Regions from separate parts of the Ewingella sp. S1.OA.A_B6 genome, predicted to be linked through region 2. Evidence: riboswitches for the same ligand, from Rfam matches in the RefSeq annotation. Region 2 holds a riboswitch; the other holds the start of a gene.
What was found. Region 2 has a riboswitch for fluoride ahead of crcB (fluoride efflux transporter CrcB). Riboswitches for the same ligand answer to the same signal wherever they lie in the genome.
Positions count from the first base shown of each region.

Region 1 (6,348 bases), on a different contig from region 2:
TTCAATCAGAAAATTATTGCCGCTTGAATGGGATCTTGCTTACAGTCTTATTTCACAACTAAGGAATATTTCCAAAGAGAAATTTATTGAAAGCGTCAGAATTCAGACATTAAACGGTTATGAACTTGTTGGCGCATTTGGTGATGAGAAAATGCTTGGTTTGATAGGCTTCCGTCCCGTTCATACCCTCGCTAGAGGATCACATCTCCATATAGATGATTTGGTTGTTGATGAGGCATCAAGAAGCACAGGGATAGGAAAAAAACTGCTGGATTTTGCCTCCCTTGAATCAGAAAGCAGGGGCATGAACTTCGTGTTCCTTGATGCCAGAAAAAAAGCGATTTCATTTTATGAAAGAAATGGTTTTGTCGCTCACTCATCGCCATCAATGAAAAAGCCACTCAGATAAAACTAGAATGACTGCTTAAGGCCAGCTACCTCGCCCATTTAACATTAGAGTTCATGCGCAACTTCCGGATTTGGCACCAAGCCGCCTGCTGAGAAACGTCGTGGGCTGTGAGCGAAGAGCGGGCGTTATGGCTATAGCCTCATGATGTCGATATTAGTATTCAGTATCGGATGAGATAATGCATCTTGGATGCTATCTATTGGACATTAACAGCCTAGACAACTGTTGCGCAGAGGCTCCTACCACAAGTGCAATAATCAATACTCCCACAGTGGGTAATGTCCTGCCGGTAAAAAAGCATCCCAGAAGTAAAACTGCGTATGTTGCGACAATGCCAGTAAGCATAGAAATAATAAAAACGTGAGTTTTCATCATATCTCCTTAATCCCCCCGGCTGTGCTCCTGGGGGATTAACACGATAAGGTTATTTAAAGGCAGACTTTCCTGCGAACTGTGCCGACGAACCCAGTTCATCCTCAATTCGCATCAGCTGGTTGTATTTTTCGATACGCTCACCCCGACATGGCGCCCCTGTTTTAAGATGACCGGCACGCATGGCTACTGTCATATCGGCGATAAAGCTGTCCACCGTTTCACCGCTGCGGTGCGAGATAAAGGCACCCCAGTTGTTGTCATGACAAAGCTGGACTGCGTCAAAGGTTTCACTCAGGGAACCAATCTGGTTGAGTTTAATCAATGCGGCGTTGGCAAGATTTTCATCTATTCCGCGCTGGATATATTTCACATTGGTCACAAACAGGTCATCACCAACCAGTTCCACCTGACCCCCTAGCGTATCGTGCAGAATTTTCCACCCAGCCCAGTCATCCTCAGCGAGACCGTCTTCAATCAGGGCAATCGGGAAGTTTTTCACCAATGTTTGATAGTAGTTTGTCATTTCCTCTGAGGTCAGCTCGGCATTTTCTGTGCGCAGATGATATTTACCATCACTGTAGAACTCGCTGGAGGCGGGATCCATGCAGATAACAATGTCTTCACCAGGGCGGTAACCTGCTTTTTCAATGGCCAGCACAATCAGCTCCAAAGGCTCGCGATTTGAAGAAACAGCCGGTGCAAAACCCCCTTCATCTCCCACGCCGGTCGACAACCCCTTATCAAGAAGAACCTGGCGAAGTGCCTGATACACCTCACTCCCCCAGCGCACGGCCTCCCTGAACGTCGGTGCACCGCAGGGGGCAATCATGTATTCCTGAAAGTCAGCCCCTTGTCCGCGGGCATGGACCCCCCCGTTAATGATGTTCATGCAGGGCACCGGCAACAGATTTGCCCCAATTCCGCCAAGGTAACGGTACAAAGGCGTCTGCGATAGCTGAGCCGCAAGCCTCGATACGGCAAGCGACACGCCCAGAATAGCATTTGCTCCCAGACGCGCTTTATTATCCGTCCCGTCAAGGGCGATCATGATGTTGTCGATGCCGCGCTGGTCGCGGACATCGTGTCCTTTAAGGCTGTCAAAAATTTCGGAGTTAACGCTTCCGATTGCGTTAAGCACGCCTTTCCCGCCAAAGCGCGCTTTATCACCGTCGCGGCGCTCAATGGCCTCGCGCGAACCGGTACTGGCTCCTGAAGGTACGGAGGCTCTTGCCATCGAGCCGCACTGAGTTGTGACATCCACTTCTATGGTCGGGTTACCCCGGGAATCCAGAATTTCGCGGGCAACAATTTTATCAATAATAAAGCTCATATAAACCTCGAGTGTTAGTGAGTCGTAATATGCTTAATCAACACATCGACGGTCAGATGGTTGATGAATTCTATGGAATGGGAGGAGAGCGTCCCGAACAGCCTGTTTTTATGTCCCATAATCACCAGATCGACACCTGACCCGGTGACACAGGCTTCGACGTCCTTAAAGCGGCTGATGGTAACGATTTCTTTCACATCCACGGGAAAGTTCACGGTGTCTACCAACCGGCTCAGCATGGCTTTGGCCGCAATAATTTCAGCCGACTGGCGGTCCTTGGTTAATGAATCAGAGGCAATGTCTAACTCCCGGTAATCAGAGGTGAGGTGGCCAAGCGTGATCGCCGTCCCTTGTTCATGAAATCCCTTGGCAACCCCCTGCAGCAGGAATTGGCCGTCGGTTTCATCGCTGAGCAATATCAGAGCATGTTTATAGATTGGCATTAATTACCTCGACGAGGTTGAGAGCGCGCCCGTCAGCCACGGGAGTATGTCCTTTTCCCTGCTGATAACGCCGGGAAGAGAAAGACACGTGAGATCGAGCGCATTATTTTCTGAGAAATATAACGTGGTGTTTTTCTGAAAAATATCCGTGACGGCCAACATAGCCATGTCCAAATGGCCGGACTGACACTTTTTTGTTAACGCGACAAGCAGGTCAGGGAGCACTGCGTCCATTGCCGACATACCTGCCACTTCAATTTGTGAAAGCAGTATCGACTGACCGTTAATCTGATAGCGCTTGGCGTCTTTCATAAGGAGTTGGTCGGGTGTCAGCCCCGCGATGTCGGTTTTAGCGTTCAGCAGGCCTTTCACAAAGGCGTCATAATTTAGTTCGCTTATGATGGATAACGCCTGCACGGCAGCCCTGTCGTGAGCGGTAGTGGTTGGGGATGTGAGCGCCACAGTATCACTCAATATTGCACCCGATATCAGTGTGGCCTGCGATGAGGAAATGGGCTGATGATATTCAAGGGTAAGGATTTGCCAGAGCACCGTGGCACAGCTGCCGACAGCGCGTATCCAAACATCCGGAGGATTTTGTGTGATGACCGTACCTAACTGATGATGGTCTATGATGCCCAAAATGTTACTGAAAGCTAAAGAGGGTGGACCCTGCTCCAAATCCGTAAAGTCGACCAGCCAGACCTGTTTTCCACTCAGGTCTTCTTTGAGTAGGTGAGGGGCTTCCACGTTGGCCTGGTGCAGAATAAACGTCGTTTCAGGAGTTATGTCACCAAGCCTAAATGGGGTTGCGTGTTTTCCGTGGCTTTTAAGCCAGTCCGCTGTAACAAGAGCGCTGCAGATGCTGTCGCTGTCGGGATTGAGGTAACCAAAAACGCGGATCATAGCGTCTTCCTCTGACGGGGCAGAAGAACGTTAACAGACAAATAAAGATAGATTTTTTTCATAAGAGTACCTGACATACCTGCCTAAGAGAGAAAGCAAAAATGTATATCAGGCGTCATCATCCGAACTGGACAGTCCGGCGGTTGGGAAAGGTGGAACACCATCACCTTACTGATGAATATAGGTGAAAATCTACCACTGTGCAATGTGCATTCTATGAAATATTAATAAGAATGGAGGTCTTCTGATTGTCTTCTTGCCGACCATATTTAACACAATACAAAGAATCAATGTCCGCTTCTGGCACCAAACCGCCTGCATGTAGACGCAGAAGAGTCGCTAGGAGCGAACTTACCGGACCAGAGTAAAAGCTTTTATTTCACCATGACGAACTTACGAGCTCCGAATTACTTTAGGCTCTGTGAAACTGGTCAGAATTAAGCTGATTTAAGTAATAACTCGGTTACAAATGGGATTCAGACTCTCGCCTCATAAGAAATTCGTCATGAAACACACCGTTAACAAATAACGCAGCAGTATCTGTTGCCCATTCAGTGAATCCAAAAGAGCGATACAGTGCTAGTGCTGCGTGATTAGTGGTAACTACTGAAAGTTTTATTGTCCGCGCTGAATTGGCAGCCTCCAGCGCCGCTTCTAAAAGTGCAGTGGAAAGGCCCGAACCTCTCATTTCGGCACGGACGTACATTCCCCATATAGTGGCCATATGGCTCAGCTTTGGGGCGTTACTGCAACTAACACCAATGATACCCTGCAAGGTGTTCTGAAGATCGAATCCTCCAAAAACACAATTACCCAATAATCGCTCAGCAAAGAACTGTGTTGGTTTCTTATTCCAGTCTTCATAAGAAGCACCAAAAGCGTCAGGATGAAGCTGCAGCGCTTCCAGCCTTACTCGTCTAAAATCGTCAAGATCACTATCACTAAGACGTCGCACACTAAATGTTTTCATTCCAAGCTCCTTGCTAGCGCCAATTTTTACTCACCCACCATTGTATCAACTTACAATAACACCTCTACGACGTGCCTTTGTTGTAGTCAGCTCGTTGCAAAAAACTGCCTGAATAAGGAGCATGGTCCGCCATGAGCAATGAGCGGACATTGCAGACTGCCCAGTAGAAAAAGGGCTATCAGAATTATCTAAAGGAAGATCGTATTAATCATGTCTCATTCTAACTGTTTAATAAATTATAAAAATTGAAACTTTCATTTAATATCATCGTGTTAAGGAAGTTAATTAAACCTCTCATTTAATTTATGATTCTTATTTAGTTCATGAGTTGGTGTAAAAATAGATTACCGCACTATTGAAAAAAACATATTCAACCCCAGCAGGAAATTATATTTAAAATTAATGTGCGTAGGGACTTTTCTGCGTAACAAGAACAGTAAGTAAACACATAGTAATAATAGTTACCATTCCCATTTCGCAACTAGCCATATCATGAGGTAAACTAATTCCTGCTGCAATTTTGTGAATTAAGGTTATCCTAATAATTCTTTTGTATGATTAAGGTCATCGATAAATTTACTAAGGGCTCATTAATGAAATTGCGACTCTGGAATCTATTACCTCATGATTACGCTCCTTTTTTTCGTATTCTTCACATCATTGTGGTATTTCTAATATTATCACAAATTATTAACTCTAATCTGACAGAGACCGAAGCAATTGGTGAGCATAGTCTTGAAGGAGTTATAACCTGGATGCACATTATTTCAGGATTAGGACTGATTATTTGTGGTTTTATAATGTTAAGCTGGATGCTTACTCAAAGAGGTTTTACTTATTACTTTTCATGGGTAGGGCTTGACTTTAGTGGCATTAAACAAGATATAAAAACGTTGACTAGTTTCCGCCTGCCCGATGCCCATTCGGGAGGTATTGCCAGTACAATCCAAGGATTTGGAGTTCTAGCATTGCTAATTGTAGCACTTTCAGGTGGCCTATGGTTCTTGTTGAATACCATACAGTCAAATCTGGCTGAAACAGTAATCCACTGGCATAAGTTCTTTACTACTTTCATTGAGGTCTATTTTTATGCACATGGTGCAATGGGAGTTTTGCATATTTTAATTGAAAAATATAAAAGTCGCTCAGTTAACCTAGGTGACTAATCTGTTGTGCGATAATATTTCTTCAAGTTGTAAAAAATCCTAAAAATAAAATTTAGTGTACTAGAGGATGAAACAGCACTTGCAGAGACTTTTTTAAAGAAATTTAAAAAAAAAACGAAAAAATATTCATGGCGCAATGATTATTTAATTATCTAATATGGATCGAAATGTGAGTTAGTTGCCCTATTTTAGGAAGTTAATAATGAGTAAAACCAAAGAGTTACCTCGTCCGCTTACGCACTACGCTTGGCTTTCCATTGCCACGGCTATTGCCACTATCGGACTCAAAGGTGTGGCGTGGAAAATGACCGGTTCGGTCGGTCTGCTATCTGATGCCATCGAATCCGTAGTTAACCTCGCAGGAGCCCTAATGGCGCTCTGGATGCTTACCTTGGCTGCGCTTCCGGCCGATGAGAACCATGCATATGGGCACGGCAAAGCCGAATATTTCTCGAGTGCTTTCGAAGGATTTCTGATCCTATTGGCGGCAGCCAGTATCGCCTATACCGCAGTTGAGCGGATGTTAACTCCGCAGCCGCTTGAGGAGATTGGTCTCGGGCTACTGGTTTCGACAGTCGCATCAGTCCTTAATTTTGTGACGGCACGCATCTTGTTAAGGGCTGGCAAGCAGCACAACTCGATCACTCTTGAGGCAGATGCTCATCACCTGCTGACCGATGTCTGGACGTCGGTCGGTGTCATTTTTGGTGTCGGACTGGTTTATCTGACCGGCTGGTTTTGGGTCGATC
Region 1 is NZ_JBLJFK010000017.1:60,325-66,672, forward strand. It holds gene ACMV8I_RS20195 (GNAT family N-acetyltransferase) at 1-409, shown strand, start outside; gene eno (phosphopyruvate hydratase) at 834-2,114, opposite strand; gene ACMV8I_RS20205 (adenine nucleotide alpha hydrolase family protein) at 2,129-2,557, opposite strand; gene ACMV8I_RS20210 (DHHA2 domain-containing protein) at 2,561-3,463, opposite strand; fluoride riboswitch at 3,566-3,640, opposite strand; gene ACMV8I_RS20215 (GNAT family N-acetyltransferase) at 3,927-4,433, opposite strand; gene ACMV8I_RS20220 (cytochrome b/b6 domain-containing protein) at 5,027-5,599, shown strand; gene ACMV8I_RS20225 (cation diffusion facilitator family transporter) at 5,802-6,348, shown strand, end outside.
Region 1: another riboswitch for fluoride. It lies ahead of ACMV8I_RS20210 (DHHA2 domain-containing protein); the one in region 2 lies ahead of crcB (fluoride efflux transporter CrcB).

Region 2 (22,872 bases):
GCATTGCTGGTACTGATTTTAATCGCCATTTCGTCGGTAATTTACTATCCGTTCTTTAAAGCCTATGAGAAACAGCTGCTGTTGCAGGAGAACCCGCAACAGCAGGAAGAGAAACCAACCCTTACTCAGCCGCTTGCCTGCAGGCACTGAAAATACCGCAAGTGACAGTAGTGAAAGCCAGTCTGATTCAGGGCATTCTGTTGCAATAAACCGTCAGCAGTAAACTTCACCTTCTTACTTTTTAGACCCGCAGGAGCATCCATTATGTCGTCTGAAAATAACGCGTTACCTGAACAGAGCGCAGACAAACAGGACCCCTTTATCTGGCTTGAAGGTATCCGCGAACAGTCCGCACTCGAGTGGGCGCAGCAGCAGAATGGCCGGACAGTGAGTCAGTTCGCTACCGGTGACGATTTCGAACGCGTTCGCCAGCAAGTGCTTACCGGCCTGAATTCACCGGCGCAGATCCCGGGTATCCATAAGTGTGGAAACCAGTGGTACAACTTCTGGCAAGATGAAAAAAACCCGCGTGGCCTGCTGCGCCGCACCACGCTTGATGAATACCGTAAGGCCGAACCGGCATGGGAAACCGTACTGGATATCGACGCGCTCGGTAAAGCCGAGCAGCAAGAGTGGGTTTATCACGGTATTCAGGCACTCAAACCTGACTACCGGCGCGCGCTGCTACACCTTTCTCCTGACGGCGGTGATGCGTCGGCTATCCGTGAATTTGACCTGCAAACGCTGAGTTTCGTCACCGACGGCTTCACTCTGCCTGCGGCTAAAAGTCGTGTGTGCTGGATAGACTGCGATCGTGTGTTTGTTTCCACCTATTTTGGTGCCGGCTCGATGACGACTTCTGGCTACCCGCGTATCACCAAAATTTGGCAACGCGGCACGCCGCTGAGTGCGGCACAAACTCAGTTCAGTGCTGAACATGACGATATGATGGTGGTGGGTTATCACAGTGATTCTCAGGGCTATAAGCGTAACTTCGTTGTCCGTGTGATCGATTTTTATCGCCGTGAAACCTTTCTGCTCGATGCGCAGAACACTCACCATAAAGTTGATTTACCTCAGGATGCAAAGTCTGGCTTGTGGCGCGAATGGCTATTGGTTCAGCCGGTCAGCCCGTGGGGTATCGACGGACAGAGCTTTCCTTCAGGTTCGTTGCTGGCGATAAAATTTGATGACTTTATGGCGGGTGATCGTCATATGACGATGCTGTTTATGCCCGGCGAGACGACGGCGCTGAGTGGCTTCTCGATGACCCGGGACTACTTGATCCTCAGCGTTTCCGAAGATGTGGTGAACCGTCTGGAAATTTTGACGCCTCAAACCGGTGACTGGCTGCGTGAGCCTTTCGGCAATGCGCCTGCGATGAGTGATATCAGCGCCAACGGTGTCGATGACGACAGTAATGATTACATGATGACGGTGAGTAGTTTTCTGCAGCCGACCACGCTCTACCTCGGCAATCTTGACCGCAAGGATCCGCCTGAAATCCTCAAACAGGATCCGGCGCATTTTGACGCCTCAGGGTATGCGGTGAGCCAGCATTTTGCACAATCCGACGATGGAACGCGCGTGCCTTATTTTTTGGTGGCGAAAAAAGAGGTGGTGTTGGACGGTCAGAACCCGACGCTGTTGTACGGGTACGGCGGTTTTGACGTTTCACTCGAACCTTATTATCTCGGCGTCAGCGGCACGGCCTGGTTGGATCGCGGTGGGGTGTTTGTTCTCGCCAATATTCGCGGTGGCGGGGAATATGGCCCACGCTGGCATCAGGCAGCGCTGAAAGAAAATCGCCTGCGCGCCTATGAAGATTTTGCCGCGGTCGCCAAAGCACTGGTGGCCAGCAACATCACTTCTGCGCAACATCTGGCCGCGCAGGGCGGGAGCAACGGAGGGCTGCTGGTCGGCAATATGCTGACGCTGTATCCTGAGTTATTCGGCGCAATTGTCTGCGAAGTCCCTCTGCTGGACATGCAGCGCTATACGCAAATTTCGGCCGGTGCCTCGTGGATTGCTGAATATGGTGACCCGCAGAAGCCTGACGAGTGGGCGTTTATTCGTGCTTTTTCGCCGTATTACAATATTGATGCAACCAAAAAATATCCGCCGGTGCTGTTCACCACTGCCACCAGTGATGATCGGGTAGGGCCGGGACATGCGCGTAAAATGGCGGCTAAAATGCAGGCGCTGGGCATACCGGAGGTTTGGTTCTATGAGAATACCGAGGGCGGTCACAGTGCGGCGGCGGATAAAGCGCAGTCAGCATTCAAACGCGCCATGGTCAGCCAGTTCCTGCTGCGCTTCACCGGGCGAAGCTCCCGTTAAACGTCTGGCTGTATAGAAGTGCTGAAAAAGTCCGGTCAACGATGGCCGGACTTTTTTATTTCTGCGGTTAAAGTGCGGATGTTTATATTTAGACATGTTTTATCAAGATTTTACGTCTTAAAAGTATTGCCCTGCCGTTCGAGGATTGTTTATGATTCCGGCATTATTTGATAATGGTTATCAAAATCATTTCTTTTTAATTCTCATTTCCGGATACAAACATGTTAAAGAATACCGCTCGTGTACTCTCTGTTGCAGGCCTGATGGCCGCCTCTTTTACCAGTTTCGCCACCACCTATCCGCTGACTGTCACCGACCTTGATGGCCAGAAACTGACGTTCACCAAAGCGCCACAGCGCATTATTTTGCAGGATGGCCGCGATATTCTTTCGCTGGCGGTGCTTGATAAGGCTAACCCGTTCCAGCACGTAGTCGCGTGGAACAATCTGCTGAAGAAGACCGACAGTGGTACCTGGGACATGTTGAAAAGCAAGTGGCCGGATTCTGCTAAAATTCTGGATATGGGGTTCAGTGACAAAGGACAGGTTGATCTCGAAACGGTGATCGCCCAACAACCCGACCTGATGGTGGCGCAACTACGGGCAAAAGATTCGCTGAAAGAGGCGGGTGTTCTCGACAAACTCAGCGCGCTGAAGATCCCGGTTCTGTTCGTGGATTACGAACGTGATCCGGCGAAAAATACCGCGCCGAGTATTGAACTGCTGGGTAAAGTGCTGAACCAGGAAGATAACGCCCGCGCTTACAGTACCTTCTACAATCAACACTATCAGCATATTCGGCAGGTAGTGGCGTCGGTGACGCCGAAACCTAAGGTATTTATTGAAGCCATCGCCGGACGTTCTGACTCCTGCTGTTTTACCCATGGCGACTCCGGTTGGGGAAAATTAGTTCAGGCGGTAGGCGCTGACAATATCGGCACCGACCTGTTGCCGGGAGCTTCTGGTGACGTGTCGTTGGAAAAAGTGATCAGCATGAAGCCTGATGCTTACATCATGACCGGCTCGGCGCGCCCGAGTAATGGCAGTGTGTCCCATATTCTGCCGCTGGGCTACGGTGCCAACCAGGCCAGCGTCGATCGTGAAGGTCAGGCACTGCTGGCCCGTAACGGTATCGCGCAGATCTCGGCCGTGACCGACAAGCGCGCTTATGGCATTTACCATCAGTTCTACAACCATCCGTACAATATTGTGGGCATGGAATATCTGGCGAAGTTTATCTATCCGCAGCAGTTTAAGGATCTGGACCCCGCCAAGACTTACCACGATCTGGTGCGGAACTACACCAATCTACCGGACACTGCGTTCATTCTCGGCTGGTCAGAAGCTAAGTAACGGCCCAATGATGCACTCTGTCTGCCTCGCTGGCAGACAGAGTTTCCCCCTCACCGAGCCTCTTCCCGAAATCCGCCAGCTCCGGTTATTTGCAGAGATCACATTTGTTGACACTCGGTTAATTCATCCCGGTAACTATTTGGTTTAGTGTGATCGATAGATTTCCTCTTTCTGCTATGCGTTTTTGATAACGCGAAGGGGGAGCAACACACATCGACAAGGTGAATTTATGCAATCCGAAGAACAGCGTTTAATCGAAGGTCTTTTTAGCCGTCTGCAACAGGCTGAGTCCGTTACGGCACCGCGCGATGCCGAAGCAGAACGTGTGATTCAGGCTTGCATCAGTAAGCAGCCTTCAGCGCCTTATTATATGGCGCAGGCGATGATTATTCAGGAGGCCGCCCTGACCAAGTTGAATCAGCAGGTTCAGGCGCAGCAGCAACAAATTCAGCAGTTGCAGGAGCAGGCCAAATCCGTACGTCCGCCAAGCAGTGGATTCCTGGCCGGGCTATTTGGCGGTGGCTCATCGGCGCAAAGTCAGCCGCAGGCCGCAGGACAAAGTCATTCTGGCAGCCAGCCTATCCCCGGTACTAGCGGTTGGGATAACCGCAATGCGCCGCAACAGCAACAGCCTTACCAGCAACAGGCAGCACCCCAGCAGGCCGCGCCTCAGCAGCCAGGTTTCCTCGGTAGCGCCTTGCGCACTGCCGCCGGTGTGGCCGGTGGCGTGGTGCTGGCCGAGATGCTGACCGGCATGTTCCATCAGACTCAGCCGCAGGAAATTGTAAATATCATCCAGGAGCCACCGGTGCAGAATCTGGATCCGAACGACACCAGCGCCCTCGATAATAATGATTTCCAACAGCAAAATTTCGACAGCGGTCAGCCGGACTGGCAGGACGCCTCAATGAGCGATAATAATGATAGTGCAGGCTTTGGTTTTGGCGCTGACGACGGCAGCTCAGATGATTACAGTAATGACGACGACTCCTTTTTCTGACTTTTTATGGTTTGTGAAGGCGTTTTGACAGTAGGAATTATCGTACAAGCTGCCAGAGTGAGAGGTTTATCGCTTATTGCAATCTGACTTCTGGACAAAAGCCAGATCTGTTGCTGTACTGTAATTGACACACGTTTTGTGTCGTTCATTCACGTAAAGGTAAGTTTGATGTCTAAGATTACAGGTAGCGTTAAGTGGTTCAATGAATCTAAAGGTTTTGGTTTCATTACCCCTGAAGATGGTAGCAAAGATGTTTTCGTTCATTTCTCTGCTATTGCCAGCAACGGTTTTAAAACCCTCGCTGAAGGCCAACGTGTTGAATTCGAAATCACACAGGGCGCTAAAGGTCCATCGGCTGCTGACGTTAAACCTATTTAACGCTAGCCAAATTTTGAAAAAACCCGCTGATGCGGGTTTTTTTTGGCTTTTTTTCAGTTGTGTGGTTACACAGCAGCAGTCACTTTACGCACCAGTGTCACAAACAGCGTAATGGCGATCGCGTAACAGCCGAGGATCGTTAGCCCCATTGATAACGCCGACGTGCCGCCCAGCCCGCTGATCGGGACGCTAATCGATCCCAGCGCGAACATACACACCCCAATCAGTGCCGACGCGCTGCCCGCATTCTTTCCCTGGCTTTGCATCGCCAGTGAGCCCGCATTCGGACCGACAATCCCGATAGTAATGACCGAGAAGAACAGCGGTATCATCAGCACCATCAGCGGAGCGTGCAGACTGGCCGCGATGACCAGTGAAACGGAACCGGCGGCGGCGACACACAGGCCGATTTTAACCAGAGTCAGTTCACCCAACTTGTGGCTCAGGCGCGTTGAGACCTGCGCGGCAATCACCAGGCCAAAGCCATTGGCGGCAAAGCACAGACTGAACATCTGCGGGCTGAGACTATAGATTTGCTGCAAAACAAAAGGTGATGCGCCGATATAGGCGAACATACCCGCCATCGTAAAGCCCTGAGTTAAACACAGGCCCATAAATTGTCGGTCTTTCATCAGTCTGCCAATCGAACGCACCATCACCATCACACCGCCTTGTGAGCGCCGTTCTGTGGGGAGCGTTTCGTGCAGTTTCAGCGAGGAGAAGCAAAAAAGCAGAATGGAAACGATCGCCAGTGCGCCAAAAATGCCCCGCCAGCTCATAAAGTTCAGCAAGCCACCGCCCAGAACCGGCGCGACAATCGGCGCCAGTCCGTTGACCAGCATCAACAGCGCAAAAAATCGCGTCAGCTCGTGGCCGTTATATAAGTCACGGGCCACGGCGCGCGACAGCACCGCGCCGCCTGCACCCGCTACGCCCTGTAGCAGACGGGCCACAATCAGTTGGTCAATGGTTTGCGCGACGGCGCAGCCCACGGAAGCCACCAACAACAGCGCCAGCGACCACAACAGCGGGCGCATACGGCCATATTTGTCACTCAGCGGGCCAAAAATCAACTGCCCCAGACCGAGACCCAACAGACCGGCGGTCAGACTCAGCTGACTGGCGGCGGTGGTGGTATTAAGTTCGAGCGCCATTTCGGGCAGCGCAGGTAAATAGAGGTCCGTACACAGCGGGCCTAGCGCCGCGAGCGAACCCAAAACCAGGGCATAACCCAGGCGTTTTTCTGTCAGGTGATTACTCATTACTTGTCCATTTCTGCTGGTTTTTGTGATGGAAACGAGGGTTAGGTCTGTGGTGATAGCGTTGTAGGATCAAACAGTTGACGAAACACCCTGTCATAAAGTAGATCAAGATTAATGGGATCTGCGTGCAGGGTAGTCAGGTGGCGGAACGCCGAGCCTTCGCAAATAACCGCCAGCATTTCGACCCGTGCGGTTAATTCATCATCCGATAGATGGGTATAGGCTTTTGCCAGCATGGCTTTGGCCTCATTAAAAAGCTGTTTTTCTGCATCACGCCAAATCTGTTCCACTATGGGGTTGCGCGTGGCTTCTGCTGCCACTTCCAACATCAGCGCATGGTCTATTTCTGTCTGTTCCGGGATCCCATCAGGGCTGGCGTTATGCTTGTATTCTACATGCAAGCTGCCAATACGGCGGTGTGCAAGATTCTCGGCCATCTGGCGCAGGTTGTGTACGTTGCCTGTCATCAGACGAATTTTTGTAAACACGATACGTCGCACGATCTCCTCAATAATGGCATCTTTATTGGCAAAATAACGGTAAATCTGCCCGACGCTCAGTCGTGACATTTTGGCTATTTCAGCCATGCCTGCACCATGGAACCCGTGTTTACGAAAACAAACCCGCGATGCGTCGATGATTTGATCCCGTCGGGCGCTAATACGCTGTTCTTTACTTTCTTGGGGATGATGCATTGAGTTTGGATGACCTGAGGTTGGGCGTGCACAGTGAGTGTGAACGTTCGTTCTCAAGTATAGAGTGCCAAGTGATGAAGGTAAACGTTAAAAACAGCGCAGACTCAGAAAGTGCGCACTGTTGTTAAGCGGGGCAGTGGCAAGGGGTTCAGGCCATGAAATAAGTGTGCAGGAAAATGGCGGCGGTAAGAATACATAGCGACACCAGTAGAATTTCATAAAAGGTTTTTGGCATTGAGAACATAGCTTGCTCTGGATCAGTGAGGATTTATGTCAGTCAGTATGAAGTTCTAAAATGAAGGAAACATTAAGATGAGGACGAAATTCTCGGGGACTGGCGGATTTATCTCACAAAATAAGATAATTACGATGCTTTCCGCCATACAAAAGCATCGTAATGATTTAAATTCAGTGCGCGGAAAACCAGCTGACCAGCATAAAGGCCAGCAGTGTCATCGCCAGCGATCCGGCCAGGTTCATGAACATATTCAGCAGCGCACCGGCAAAGCGACCATCCTGCAACATGTATACCACTTCCAGCGAGAAGGTGGAGAAGGTGGTCAGCCCGCCGCAAAAACCGGTGGTCAGCAGCAGCTTCCACACTGGGTCAAGGTGGGTAAGACGGTTGAAAATAGCAATGCCGAGGCCGATGATAAACGCGCCGACCAGATTGACAGTTAAGGTTCCGACAGGCAGAACGGGCGTCATGCCATTCATTTTGATACTGACATACCAGCGGGTAATGCTGCCCAAACCGCCGCCAATAAATACTGCAAGTAATGTGCTGAACATAAAAGCCTTTCGTAAGATTGAGTGGTTATTCAGAAAGGTTCCGGCGTCATGCTACGAACCTCTCAATGAGATTGCGTAGACATCATTAGCCGATAAAGGCGGTTTCGGAGGAATGTCATCTCCATCGTGTCGGATGATTTTACACGGCTGAGACAATAATTTGTAGCGTCTCAGCCAGAGATTAATGATCTTAACCAAGAGCCAGCACAATGGCATCGGCGATAATATCAATCTGTTCGGTTTTGAGCTGAGATGTACTAATGCGAATAAACTGTCCGGTCCCGGTGCGGCTGCGTTCACCAGGCAGCACGGCGATGCCTCTGGCAGCGAGAGTGACCAGGGCAAACTGCTCAGAAGGTACTGGGATCAGTATCGAGAGACCGTCCCGATGGGGGATATTTACGCCGCGTATTTTCAGCGCATCGGACATCGCCTTGCGCCTCTTCGCATAAACACGCTTAGCGTGTTCAATTCCTTCCTGCGTTTTTTCATCGTTAATCAGGTATGCCAGCGCTTGCTGCAAAATACGGCTCGACCAGCCGGCACCGAAATTGCGGAAAGATTTGATCTGTTTGATCAAATCTTCAGAACTGGAGATCACCGCCAGCCGCAGATCCGGCCCGTAGGCTTTGGAATACGAGCGAACGTGGATGGTGCGCAGTGGTAGCACGCTACCCATGCTGATCGGTTTTTCGCGCGACAGCTGACCGATGCCATCATCTTCAATGATCAGCGTATTGCTGGCACTGAGGATTTCCGCCAGCACGGCATAACGTTCGGCATTCAGCGCGTGGCCGCAGTGAGAATGGGTTCGCGGTTGATAGATAAAGCCGGAAGGTTTTTTCGCCAGTGCCATCTGTAATGATTCAGGAATGGGGCCGAACTGATCACATTTGACCGGCAGAACCTGCGCACCCAGATTGTCGAGCATATCCAGCAGGCGGGTGGCGGTCGGGTCTTCAATAGCTACCACTGAGCCTTGCATCAGCAGGGTTTGCAGCGTCAGGTTCATGGCGTCAAAACCGCCGTCGGCTGCCATAAAAGCCTCGGCGTTATAAGGCCAGCTGGGTTTAACGGCTTCCAGCAGCGCAGGCGCAATCGCCTCGCGCTGATAGCTGTTGAGGTTATCGGCGCAGGCGCCTGCCTGGAGCGCGGCGCTAAGATCGGGCAACAGGGCCGGGTCCGGTGATGATAGCGCCAGATCGGCAATGATGTGATCCCCGAAGTTACCGATTTTCTCAAAGCGCATCGGGCGAGGGGAAAGCGTATCACCGCACACCCAAACGCCGTTGCGGCCGCGCCCGGCAATGACTTTCTGGCGGCGAAGCTGGCTCCACGCAGCCGACACCGTGGCCGGGCTGACGCCCAGAGCCTGCGCCAGTTCACGTACTGCGGGTAAATGTGTGCCAATCTCAATCACGCCCGAGCGGATCATCGATGCCGTTTCGAGCGCAATGCCGCGTATTGAACGGTCTTGCAAATGGCCAGCGAACCACTCGGCATTCTGCGTTTTTACCAGCAAACTATCACTCATTTCGTTCCTTTTGTTCAGTAACAAAGATTCTATTGTACATATTAAATTATGGCATTAGTATCAAACTTAACCTGATTAGGCGATAAAATAATCACATTGGCGTCAATATGATCGCTAATGGTCAATGAGATGTTGTTTTTGTGATATTTCATTCCGCAAATATATTAAGAGGAAGACTGTGGCAATCACCATCAGACTGGCTGTTCGTGACTGGGATTACTTTACGCCGCTGGCGTTGGGTGATGTGAAACCTGAGGGTTTCAACCTTGAGATTGACCGTGTCGGCACTCTGGTTGGCGATTTAGCCACCAGCGATTGTTACGACGCGGGCGAAGTCTCCTTCAGCCGTTATGCACAGGGGCGTGCCAAAGGGGAAAACGATCTGCTGGCCATTCCGCACTTCCTGATGCGAGGCTTTCGTCAGCGCTGCATCATCACTCGCGACGACAGTCCATTAACCGAGCTGTCGCAATTGGCAGGCAAACGTATTGGGCTGACGGGCTGGCAGGATTCCGGCAACACCTGGACCCGCACATTGCTAGCGCTCGAAGGTGTAGAGATTGAAGATGCTCACTGGTACGTGGGGCGTCTGACGGCCGATCATCCGATTGTTGACCGACTGGCCGGTTTTGGCCGCGCCGGGCGCATTGAAGCAGTACCCGAAGAGCGCCCGATGATGGAATTGTTGCAAGAGGGCTGGCTAGACGCCGTCTTCACGCCGTTTATGCCGGAAGGTTTTTTCAGACCGGATTCCGGATTCCGTCAGTTTCAGCCCGATTTCCGTCAGGCCGAACTGGCCTACTTTAATAAGGTGGGTTACGTGCCGGGGATTCACCTGCTGGCGATTAAACCCGCGCTGGCTGAAGCACACCCGTGGTTACCTCAGGCGCTGAGCGACATTATTGAACGCTCTTATGAAGTCTGGATGGATAAACGTGCCAAGTATGCCGATACCACACCGTGGTTGCTGGACGATCTGCGTCGCACAGTGATCGACTTACCTGCCGACTGGAACGCAAACGGTTACGTTGCCAACAAACAAATGATTGAAGATTTTGCCGAAGAGTTACACCGGCAGAACCTGATAGCCCGGCGCCTGAGCGCGGCAGAACTTTTTCCGCAATTTGCCGCTGAGTCTGCCAGCCACTGAACCTAAGGAATGAACATGAAAGTTGCACTAGGGCAGTTCGCCGTTGCGAAAGAGTGGCAAGCCAATGCCGAAACTTGTCTTTCGCTGATGGCCGCGTCTCGAGAAGCTGGAGCCGATTTACTGGTGTTGCCGGAAGGCATTCTGGCACGGGATATCGCTGATCCTGACTTGGTATTGAAAGCCGCCCAGCCGCTCGACGGTCCATTTGTCAGCCAGTTACTGGCAGCCAGCGTTGGTCATCAGATGACCACCATGATGAGTGTACACACCCCTGCACCCGATGGCCGTGCATGGAATGTGCTGATCTCAATTCGCAATGGCGAGATCATTTCTGAGTACCGCAAGCTGCACTTGTATGACGCATTTTCAGCGCAAGAGTCTAAAAACGTCACGCCGGGTAAAGAGGTTCCGCCGCTGGTTGAGGTGGCGGGTTTTAACGTCGGCCTCATGACCTGTTATGACGTGCGCTTCCCCGAATTGGCGCGCCGTCTGGTGCTCGACGGTGCCGAAGTCTTGGTGTTGCCCGCCGCCTGGGTGAAAGGCCCACTTAAAGAGATGCACTGGGAAGTGCTGGTGACCGCCCGTGCGCTGGAAAACACCACTTATATGGTGGCAGTCGGTGAGTGTGGCGAGCGCAATATCGGTAACAGCATGGTCGTTGACCCGCTTGGCGTGGCGATTGCCCGTGCGGCCGAAGCACCTGCTCTGATATTTGCTCAATTGGACAAAGATCGTCTTATACATGCACGTAAAGTATTGCCCGTGTTGGAAAACCGCTGCTTTGATATTCCACAACTGCGCAGCGGCAAGTTTTGATCACTTCGCCAGCCGATCCTCAGCGGCTGGCGAGGCAATAGAGATAAAGCGCGAACCACACCAGGGAGCGCTGCAGTAAACACCCCGGATCAGCGCCGGAGCCGACGGTGTAATACTTATAGGGCGTCATCAACACCAGGGACGGTGTTAACAAAAATAAAATGATCCCATTATTCTTTTCACAACATCCAGGCCGACTTTTAAACAGAGGAAATAGAGATGATGGCAAAACAATTACGTCAGGCTGCGGTACTGACGGCTGCGATACTTTCAATACTCTCCACCCATGTTTTGGCTGCTGACAATGTGGCTATCCCTGTTCAAACTATGGACCCGGCGCTGCACGCAAAATTACCGGCTGAGATCCAAAAGTCCGGCTTTATGACGTCGGTAAATAACGGCTCATTTCCGCCGTATGAAATTGTCACTGGCAGTAATTCCCTCGACGGCGCCAGCGCCGATCTGGCCAATGCCCTGGCGGGCGTGCTGGGGGTGAAAATTAAGCATGCTTCGGTCAGCGGTTTATCCGGTATTTTGAGCGGCATGGCGGCCGGGCGTTATCAGATGGGGATCGGCCCGATTGGTGATTACCCGGATCGACAGGCGAAAAATGACTTCGTCGATTTCGTCAGAGAGTTCGTGGTGTTTGCCGTGCATAAAGGCAACCCACAGAAGATCAACTCACTGGAAGACACCTGCGGTAAGCGCATCGCGGTGATGGCGGGTGGATCGGCGGAGCAGGTGATCCGCAAGCAGTCGGATCTGTGCGTGAAAGGCAGTAAACCGGCGGTTAATGTTCAATCTTACGCCGATCAACCGACCTCGATTTTAGCAGTGCGCTCTAACCGCTCCGATGCCTTCTTCTCCTCCCAGGCGCCGTTGACCTATTTCGTACAGAAAGCCGGCGGTCAGTTGGAGCTAACGGGCACCGGCAAAGCCAACGGGTTTGGTGATATCTTCCAGGGTACCGTGGTGCCGAAAGATTCCGCCGTGCGTGACGCGATTCTGGCGGGTTACCAGAAGCTGTTTGATAACGGTACTTACGCCATCATCATGAAAAAATGGGGTCTGGAAGAGAATATGATCGCCGCTCCGGGCATCAATCTGGCTAAGGTGCAGCCTCAATGACGGGCAAAACGTATAGTTCCCCGCCTGCTGTCAGGGATGGCTATACGCCGGATACGCGCCGTAACGTGGAGTTTTCCCATGTGCCTCGCAGCTACGGACGCTGGCTGGCGTGGATTGTCGTGCTGCTCATTGCCGCCGATGTCATATGGAACGTCGCCCGTAATCCGAATTTTGAATGGCACGTGGTAGCGCAGTGGTTTACCGAAGCCACGGTGATGAAGGGGCTGGGCGTCACGCTTGGCCTTACCGTGATTTCGATGATACTGGGTGTATTGCTGGGGTTGATGCTGGCGATTGCCCGGCTGTCGCAAAGTATGCTGCTGCGACGCCTGTCCGGCATGTTCATCTGGTTTTTTCGCGGAACGCCGCTACTGGTCCAACTGCTGTTCTGGTACAACATGTCGACACTGTTCCCGCGCGTGGTGCTGGGCATTCCTTTCGGCCCTGAGTACATGAGCTGGAATACCAACGACCTGATCACCCCATTGACTGCGGCAATCGCGGGTCTGGCGCTGAACGAAGCGGCATATATGGCGGAGATTATCCGCGCCGGGCTGCTGTCGGTGGATAATGGCCAGTCAGAAACTGCGCAGGCATTCGGCATGAGCCGTGGCCGGGCGCTGCGTCGGATCATTATCCCACAGGCTATGCGGGCGATTATACCGCCGACCGGCAATCAGTTGATTAGCATGATAAAAGCGACCTCGCTGGTTAGTGTGATCGCCATGGGCGACCTGCTGTACTCGGTGCAAACCATTTACAACCGCACCTTCGAAGTGGTGCCGATGCTGCTGGTGGCGGTGATCTGGTATTTGCTGATCACCTCCGTGCTGAACGTCGCCCAGTCGGCCATCGAACGCTATTACTCACGTGGTACCCGCAGTTCAGGATCCGCGACTAAACGCCGTCAGACTTCCGCTGAAGAGAAGACTATCCCGATTGTCAGGCAACCGGGCGTCGCCCAGAAGGATAATCTATGAGTCAGCAGCAGAGCGACCAGCCGTCACCTCTGGTGGTTGCGCGTAATGTGCATAAAAGCTATGGCGACAACGAAGTGCTTAAGGGCATTGATCTGGATGTCATGCCAAGCGAAGTGGTGGTGATCCTCGGACCTTCAGGCTCAGGGAAATCCACGTTTCTGCGCTGTATTAATCATCTGGAAGATATCGATCGCGGTTCGATCATGGTGGGCGGTGAACAGATTGGTTACGCACTGCGCGGTAGCCGGTTGCATAAGCTGCCGGAAAAGGCCATTGCCCGCCAGCGGCGCGATATTGGTATGGTATTCCAGCAGTTTAATCTTTACCCGCACATGACCGTGTTGCAGAACATTGTTGAAGCGCCGATTGGTGTGCATAAACAGAGCCGTCAGGCGGCAGAGAAGTATGCCGGTGAGCTGCTGGAAAAGGTTGGGCTGAGTGATAAAGCCAATGCTTATCCGCGCCATCTTTCCGGCGGGCAGCAGCAGCGCGTGGCAATTGCACGTGCGCTGGCGGTTAAACCTAAGCTGATGCTGTTTGATGAACCCACGTCGGCGCTGGACCCTGAGCTAGTGGGTGAAGTACTGACGACGATGCGTGATCTTGCGCAGCAAGGGTTGACGATGATCGTGGTCACGCATGAGATCGGTTTCGCTAAAGAAGCGGCGGATCGGGTGGTGTTTATGGATCGCGGTTATGTGGTTGAGCAGGGCTCGGCGGATGAAGTGTTGGTTAATCCGCAGCATCCGCGCACGCAGACGTTTCTCAGCCGTTTCATCTGAAAGTGGCGGGCAAGCGGGAAATAGGCGCTTATATCCGCGTTTCGATCCGATTTCGTCCGCCGTTTTTGGCTTTATACAGAGCGGTATCGGCTGCATTTAGCCATTGTGCTGCGCTCTCATGGTCTTTACGGCACTCGGCAATACCCGCGCTGACATGCACCCGCAGCTCAGGGTGATTGGGGAACAGGTCGTTATCCAACCGGCTCTGTAAACGCTCCATGGCTTTTTTCGCCTGCTCTGCCGTGCTGTGAGGAAGAATGGCAGCAAATTCATCACCGCCATAGCGGCCAATAATGTCGGCAACGCGCATGGCCTGCTGTAACTCCTGCGCCAAAAGTATAATCGCCTGATCGCCGACGTTGTGGCCGTAGTTATCGTTAATTTCCTTAAAGTGGTCGATGTCGATGAGGACTAGCGTAGTCTTGTAGTTATAACGGCGATGACTTTCAATTTCATTATCCAGCAGTGATTCCCAGTGATGGCGGTTATAGAGGCCAGTCAGGCCGTCGCGAACGCTGATCTGCATGATGGCATTTTTATGCTCAGACAGTCTTCTGGAGGTCCTAAATGTGACATTACCCAGAAGAATAGGGTAAATCACAATCATCGGCAGGCAGAGATAGAGCTGGAGCGGAGTGGTTTCCGGCTGAAAAGGAATTTCAGTCAGTAGAAAAACTGCCAGAGCAACCACCGCCTGAGCAAGTATGCATTTGAAGAACAAGGTTTTGCCGCCGGCAGCAATGTTGTTCATCCCCATCATGGAAATAATAACGGCGGACGGCAGGGCGTTAAAACCCATAGCGGCCAGCCACACGCCTCCTAAGGCGGCGTCGATTTTCAGGTTGCGGATCTCTGTTTTGAACGGGTTGCTGGCGCGTATAGCCATCAGGTAGGCAATGTGCGGCCAGAGAAAACCGTTCAGCAGCAGCATGAGCCAGACCGCAGGGTGAATCGAATATGTGATAAGGACGGGTGCCACGCAGATGCTACCCATACCCAATCCGATAATGCGAGGGAGATAGGCACGTCTCGCAAATCTCAGACCTGAATGATGGGCATCGCTGATTAGCGTGGTTTGAGGCGTTTTTGGCATCGGAGCTCATTATGGTTCGGGGCGGGGAACACGGCATGATCCGGCGGAAATCGCCGTAAAACGGATTTACCCAGTAAATGCTTCAAGACTCTCTTATTGAAGTTCATAATAGCTCAGTCTGGTTATAATGCGCACTGATGGATCTTCGCGCGATTATTTCTGTTACATATTTTGGTTGTATTTTCGTCATTATTATTTGTAAATAGTGACAATAGATTTGGTTCTTTTATGCAAAAAGTACCGGTTATCATTACGCCGGTAACAGTTTCGCTATTCGTGAAAAGAAGGTGTGTATGGAAGGTTTAAGCATTACTAAATTGTTGGTTGTGGGCGTTTTAATCATTCTGCTGTTCGGTACCAGCAAACTGCGTTCTTTGGGCGGTGACTTGGGCGCTGCGCTACGTGGCTTCAAGAAAGCCATGAGCGATGAGCCTACCCCAGCCGCAAAGGCTGATGCCACGCCTGTCGAACCACGCGTAGAACACAAAGACTGATTGCTGCCTGCTTTTTATTCGGATACGCCTATTCCTTGCACCTGAAGGTCTGTGTATAAGCATGTTGTGTCTAAATAGAAACGGTTGCTCTTGCGAGCAACCGTTTTGTCTTTTTTAGCGTTTAAGACGTAACAAGGTGTAACCCTTATTTCACTTCCAGACCTTTAGCTTGCAGGTCCGCATGGTATGACGAACGGACGAAAGGTCCGCAGGCGGCATGGGTAAAGCCCATCGCCATCGCTTCGGCTTTCATTTCATCAAACTCTTCCGGGCTAACATAGCGCTGCACCGGTAAGTGGTGACGACTTGGCTGTAAATACTGGCCGAGAGTGAGCATAGTGACACCGTGGCGGCGCAAATCGCGCATCACTTCCACAATCTCCGCGTTAGTTTCTCCCAGACCCACCATCAAACCGGATTTGGTCGGGATTTCAGGGTGCGCTTCTTTGAAACGTTGTAGCAGCGTCAGTGACCACTCGTAGTTTGCCCCAGGGCGAACCTGACGGTAAACGCGTGGCACGTTCTCAAGGTTATGGTTAAAGACGTCCGGCGGTGTGACGTTGAGGATCTCCAGTGCACGATCCATACGGCCTCTGAAATCGGGCACCAGCGTCTCGATTTTAATGGTTGGGTTCTTGGCGCGAATGGCGGCGATACAGTCGGCAAAGTGCTGAGCCCCTCCGTCCCGCAGGTCGTCACGGTCTACAGAGGTGATCACCACGTAGCGCAGGCCCATATCGGCGATAGTCTGTGCCAACTTTTCAGGTTCGTTAGTGTCTGGGGCTGTCGGACGCCCGTGGGCAACGTCGCAGAATGGGCAACGACGAGTACAAATTGCGCCGAGGATCATAAAAGTCGCAGTGCCGTGGTTAAAACATTCGGAGAGGTTAGGGCAGGCTGCCTCTTCACACACTGAGTGCAGGCCATTCTTGCGCAGTGCAGCTTTGATGCCCTGAATTCGGGTCGAATCTGCCGGAAGTTTGATTTTCATCCATGCCGGCTTACGTAACATTTCCTGCCGGTCAGTGACCACGTTTTTCACCGGGATTAACGCCATCTTATCTGCATCGCGGTACTTAACACCGCGTTCCATCTGAATCGGTTTACTCATAAGCTTGCAGGTTCCAGGTTTGTCTCTCGTAACTCGAGTTTTTCAGGACATTCAATGAACGGGCTGATTTATTAAAAAATGAGGAATATTGCAAAAATTATAACACTGATGCCGATCAATATTCAGCCCCCGGAAGTGCTTACAGGCAACAAAGCGTACAATTTTTTAACATCAATACGATTCTTCCTGCCACGGAAGATAATCAATTTGTTGATAATTCATCAGATCATTAAAGGATTTCACCAATACTGGCATGACGTCATCGACGGTGATCCCCGGCTTCTCGACGCTAACTTGGGTCATTTGTAAACCGGCATATCCGCAGGGATTAATGCGCAGGAAGGGTTCGAGATCCATATTGATGTTGAGCGCCAGGCCATGCAGTGAACAACCTTTGCGGATCCGCAGGCCCAAAGAGCAGATTTTCTTGTCATCCACATAGACGCCAGGCGCATCGGCACGCGGGTAAGCGTTGATGGCGAAGTGTGCCAGCGTATCGACAACGGTTTGTTCAATAGCGGTGACGAGCTGACGGACGCCCATTTTTCGGCGCTTCAAGTCTACCATCACGTACATCACCTGCTGGCCGGGACCGTGATAGGTTACCTGTCCGCCACGATCGCTTTGAATCACAGGAATATCACCGGGAAGCAGCAGGTGTTCCGCTTTGCCAGCCTGACCTTGTGTGAAGACTTTCTGGTGTTCAACCAACCAGATTTCGTCCTGCGTGTCGGCGGTCCGGGTGTCGGTGAACAGGTGCATCGCGCGGGATACCGGTTCGTAAGGCTGTAGACCCAGCTGACGTAACACAATGCGTTGTTGCAGGTTATCTTGTAGCACAGCAGCCATCGTTATTTAGAAAAGAGGGAGGGGCAAAAAATTAACGCAGCACCTGTCAGGGGACTGCGTTAGTCAGTTTGTGAGCGAAGATTTACAGCACCATGCGGACAATTTCGATATTACCCAATTCGTCATACAGGGTTTCGACCTGATCGATATGGGTGGCGTTAATCGTAATTGAGACGGAGTGGTAATTGCCTTTACTGCTCGGTTTTACCTGAGGATTGTAGTCGCCAGGTGCATGGCGTTGCACGACTTCCACAACCTGATCAACTAACTCGGGTTGTGCCAGGCCCATTACTTTGTAAGTAAAGGAGCATGGAAATTCGAGCAGTTCGTTAAGTTTGGTTTTCATGTGCACTCCAGCGTGGTTAGCAACGTATTGATAAAATTATTACTCCCGCCAATCTGAAGCGGGAGTGATAAAATTTGATGGCATTACTTATTGAAATAAAAAGTTATTAAAATCAAAATTTATTACTATCAAATGGGGACGTTGTTGGTTATTTCAAGTCTGACTTAGCCAAACCAATGATGGAACATCAGCTTGATATAATCGACGATACGGCTGAAGAAACCGCCCTCTTTGACTTCATTCAGCACCACCAATGGGCGCTCGTCAATCGTTTTGCCATCCAACTGGAAGTTGATTGAACCCACTACCTGATTTTTCTGCAATGGCGCATGCAGCTCAGGACTGTTGAGTACATAGCTGGCTTTCAGATCTTTCATGCGGCCACGTGGAATGGTCAGATAAGCGTCTTTATCTACGCCCAGCACCACACGGTCAGTATCACCAAACCATACTGGCTCCGAGGCGAACTCTTTACCCGCTTTCAGTGGAGAAACGGTTTCGAAGAAACGGAAGCCCCAGGTGAGTAATTTTTTGCTTTCAACTTCGCGGCCTTTATAGGTATGACCGCCCATGACGGCTGAGATCAGGCGCATCTGTCCTTCGGTTGCAGAAGCCACCAGATTATAACCGGCTGATTCGGTGTGGCCGGTCTTTATGCCATCTACGTTCATGCTGGAGTCCCACAACAGACCGTTACGGTTCATTTGGCGGATTTTGTTGAAGGTGAACTCTTTCTCTTTGTAGGTCGCATACTCTTCGGGTACGTCACGGATCAGCGCCTGTCCAATCAGTGCCATATCTCGCGCTGAACTGAACTGGCCGGCAGCATCAAGACCATGCACGGTACCAAAGTGGGTGTTTTTCAGGCCCAATGCGTTGACGTAATTGTTCATCAGACCAACGAAGGCATCCTGGCTGCCAGCAACATAATCTGCCATCGCCACACAGGCATCGTTACCTGATTGCAAAATGATGCCGCGGTTCAACTCAGATACCGGCACGCGATCGCCTGGTTTGAGGAACATCAGGGAAGAACCCTTGAACACTGGATTGCCGGTTGCCCAGGCATCCGGACCCACGGTAACGATGTCGGCTGGTGTGATTTTACCGGCTTTGATTGACTGACCGATGACGTAGCTGGTCATCATTTTAGTCAGGCTGGCAGGGTCACGGCGTGCGTCGGCATTCATTTCTGCCAGCACTTTCCCTGAGTTATAGTCGATCAGTATGTAGGCTTCTGCATCAATTTGCGGAACGCCTGGGATCATCGTCTTTAAGTTAACATCGTCGGCATAGGCGGACGCTGCGCAGAGAGTCAGGGCTGTGCCAAAAGCGAGGCTCTTGACTAAAAGTGGGGTATTTACAAGTTTCATGAGGGGACAGCAACATCCGTAGAGGTAAGTTAAAAACGTGCCACACTATAGCAGAATCGACATATTCGGACATCTGCCATTACCGCGGCTTGAAAGTGTTTATCCTTTTTACCCTTAAAAGGTAACCTGCAGAAACGGGGCTGCAGCCCCGTTCAAGAAACGATTTCACGCTGCCATTACATCGCTGAAACAACAAAAGACTGCTGTTGAGCTTCGCTGGCCAGGCGCTGTTTTAGCTGCTCGGCCTGCTGACGGGTCAATGGCCCGAGCTGAACCCGATACATCCCTCCATTCGGCTGAACTTTACCGGGCACAGAGAACTTCTGGCTCAGGCTTTTCTGCCACAATGCCGCGTTCTGAGGATTGCTCAGCGCGCCGACCTGCACCATGTAATTGCCGCCGGTTGTTGACGAAGAGGAAGGTGCTGATGGCGCGGCGATAGCAGCTGGTGCGGCAACAGCGGCCACCATCTCTGGTGCAGCAGGTTCATCTCTTTCCAGGATCCCCTGCGGGACGGAAGAGGGAGCTTTCAGAAAACCGCCTCCCGATGCGCCGGTTGTGGCTGCGGCTGATGCGTTGGATTCATCTCCGTTGCTCAGCGTGCTGTTATCAATCGGATGGACGCTTGCGCTGGTATCCGGTGGGGTGTTTTGCACTGGAGTTCCCATACCGCTTGACGCTAAATCAGGGCGGCCAGGCAAGGCGTAGGACTGTTTGGCGACGGTCGTGCCAATAGTACCAGGGCCAGAAAGTGAACCGTCGGGTGCAACACGGATAAAGTCGATTTTAACTTTGGTGCTGTTGGTGAGGTTCAGGCGCTCAGCAGCAGCCTGAGAGAGGTCAATAATACGTCCGGGCGTATAAGGTCCACGATCGTTAACGCGCACAACCAGCATACGTCCCGTAGCCACGTTAGTGACACGCACATAGCTTGGGATAGGCAGCGTAGGGTGGGCTGCTGTCAGGGCATTGGGATCAAACTCTTCGCCAATAGCCGTGGTGTTGCTGCCATTTTCCTGACCATACCACGAGGCTAAACCGGTCTGGGTAAAGTTGGAAGGGTCTTTGATAATCTTATAGGTTTTGCCGTTGACGGAGTAATCCTGGCTGGTGCCTGGATTATAAGGTTCGTAACGCGGGTCCGCCCCACCAATTTCTACCACCGGCCCGTTATAGGCTTGTTGCGGTGCAGCTTGTTGTGGCTGTGTTTCGTCAGTCACACAACCACTCAACAGCAACCCAATGATGACAGCTCCAAGCCATTGCTTACGCATTGCTCACCTCTATAAATTTTTCGACAACATTTTTCGATGAGTATGTATCGACATGACGATACCAAACCCTGCCATTAGCACAATGAGCGCTGAGCCACCATAGCTGACCAGTGGCAAAGGTACCCCAACCACCGGGACAATACCACTGACCATACCGATGTTAACAAACACATAAACGAATAAAATTAACATCAGACCCCCGGCCATAACGCGGCCAAAGGTAGTTTGTGCGTGGGCGGCGATCACCAGACCACGCATGATGAGACATAAATAGAGCCCAAGCAGTACCAGAACGCCAATCAGACCGAGTTCTTCTGCCAATACGGCAAAGATAAAGTCAGTATGTCGTTCGGGCAGGAATTCGAGCTGCGACTGCGTTCCATGCAGCCAGCCTTTACCCGATAATCCGCCGGAGCCAATAGCGATTTTGGACTGAATAATATGGTATCCGGCGCCGAGTGGATCGCTCTCAGGATCGAGTAGCATCATCACGCGATCGCGCTGATAGTCGTGCATCAAGAAGAACCACAGAATGGGGATGAAAGCGGCCACCAGCAATGCGGCAACGGCGATCAGCTTCCAGCTCATCCCGGAAAGGAACAGCACGAACAGGCCGGAGGCCGCAATCAGAATGGAAGTGCCCAGATCGGGCTGCGCTGCCACCAGCAGGGTTGGAATGAAGATCAGCACCAGTGCAATAGCTGTGTTTTTAAGTGACGGCGGGCAGATGTCACGGTTGATGAAGCGGGCGACCATCAGCGGTACGGCGATTTTCGCCAGCTCTGAGGGCTGAAAACGCACTACGCCGAGATCAAGCCAGCGCTGCGCGCCTTTACTGATGGTGCCGAAAGCATCAACCAGTACCAGCAGCAGCACGCATAACAGATACAAATAGGGTGCCCAACTTTCATAGACACGCGGTGGGATTTGCGCCATCACCAGCATGATAATTAGGCCCATTACGATCTGGCCGATTTTGCGCTCCATCATGCCAACATCCTGACCGCTGGCGCTCCACATCACGAAGGCGCTGTAGGCAAGCAACGCCAGCACAATCAGTAACAGGGTAATGTCGATGTGCATCTTCGACCACAGCGACCCTTTTTGTTGGCTTTCAGTCATGATTGGTTAATCACCTTCGGTTCCCGGCGGTGGTGCGTCAGCCGGTAATTGTGTCGTGTTATCGCCCAACAAAATATGGTCGAGTATCTGGCGGGTAATGGTACCCACAGCAGGACCAGCCCCGCCATTTTCAAGAATAACGGCGACGGCAACCGTCGGATTATTGAATGGCGCAAAGGCAGTCATTAATTTATGGTCGCGCAGATGTTCGGCTATCTTATGCGCATTATATATTTCATTGGCTTTCAAACCGTAAACTTGTGCTGTACCGGATTTAGCTGCAGCTTTATAAGGCGCATCAGCGAAACTCTTGCGAGCCGTACCGTTTGGCCGATTGGCCACTCCATACATTCCGTCCTTCGCTATTTCCCAATAACCGGAATGGACATCGCCGATCTGTGTTTTTTCCTGCTGCTCATAAGGGACAAGTTTACCCTCCACCTTGGTGCTGAGCAGCAGATGTGGCGTTTTAACCGTACCGTCATTAATCAGCGTCGTCATCGCCTTCATTATTTGGATTGGCGTCGCGGTCCAGTAACCCTGCCCGATACCGACCGGTATGGTATCGCCCTGATACCAAGGCTTTTTGTAGCGTTTGAATTTCCAGTCGCGGTTCGGCATGTTGCCACTGCGCTCTTCGGACAGGTCAATGCCGGAATAATGTCCGTAACCAAATTTCTCCATCCACTCGGACAGGCGGTCAATACCCATATCGTAGGCAACCTGATAGAAGAAGGTATCAGCGGACTCCTCCAGCGCTTTGGTCACATTCAGACGGCCGTGGCCCCAGTGTTTCCAGTCACGAAACCGTTTGTCAGAGCCGGGGAGTTGCCACCAACCGGGGTCAAACAGCGAGGTACTTTTGGTGATCACACCGGCCGTTAACGCAGAGACCGCAATATAGGGTTTTACCGTCGATGCAGGCGGGTAGATCCCCTGTGTGGCGCGGTTAATCAGCGGCTTGTTCAGATCTTCCAACAGGGTGCGGTAATCCTTGCTCG
Region 2 is NZ_JBLJFK010000001.1:24,038-46,909, forward strand. It holds gene ACMV8I_RS00130 (hypothetical protein) at 4-150, shown strand; gene ACMV8I_RS00135 (prolyl oligopeptidase family serine peptidase) at 265-2,340, shown strand; gene ACMV8I_RS00140 (ABC transporter substrate-binding protein) at 2,562-3,692, shown strand; gene ACMV8I_RS00145 (DUF2076 domain-containing protein) at 3,922-4,692, shown strand; gene cspE (transcription antiterminator/RNA stability regulator CspE) at 4,861-5,070, shown strand; gene ACMV8I_RS00155 (multidrug effflux MFS transporter) at 5,136-6,332, opposite strand; gene ACMV8I_RS00160 (TetR/AcrR family transcriptional regulator) at 6,374-7,027, opposite strand; gene crcB (fluoride efflux transporter CrcB) at 7,436-7,819, opposite strand; fluoride riboswitch at 7,889-7,951, opposite strand; gene ACMV8I_RS00170 (aminotransferase class I/II-fold pyridoxal phosphate-dependent enzyme) at 8,010-9,353, opposite strand; gene ACMV8I_RS00175 (substrate-binding domain-containing protein) at 9,532-10,503, shown strand; gene ACMV8I_RS00180 (deaminated glutathione amidase) at 10,519-11,319, shown strand; gene ACMV8I_RS00185 (hypothetical protein) at 11,339-11,473, opposite strand; gene ACMV8I_RS00190 (ABC transporter substrate-binding protein) at 11,539-12,447, shown strand; gene ACMV8I_RS00195 (amino acid ABC transporter permease) at 12,444-13,427, shown strand; gene ACMV8I_RS00200 (amino acid ABC transporter ATP-binding protein) at 13,424-14,209, shown strand; gene ACMV8I_RS00205 (diguanylate cyclase) at 14,238-15,302, opposite strand; gene tatA (Sec-independent protein translocase subunit TatA) at 15,596-15,796, shown strand; gene lipA (lipoyl synthase) at 15,942-16,907, opposite strand; gene lipB (lipoyl(octanoyl) transferase LipB) at 17,079-17,747, opposite strand; gene ybeD (DUF493 family protein YbeD) at 17,839-18,102, opposite strand; gene dacA (D-alanyl-D-alanine carboxypeptidase DacA) at 18,267-19,475, opposite strand; gene rlpA (endolytic peptidoglycan transglycosylase RlpA) at 19,652-20,749, opposite strand; gene mrdB (peptidoglycan glycosyltransferase MrdB) at 20,759-21,871, opposite strand; gene mrdA (peptidoglycan DD-transpeptidase MrdA) at 21,878-22,872, opposite strand, start outside.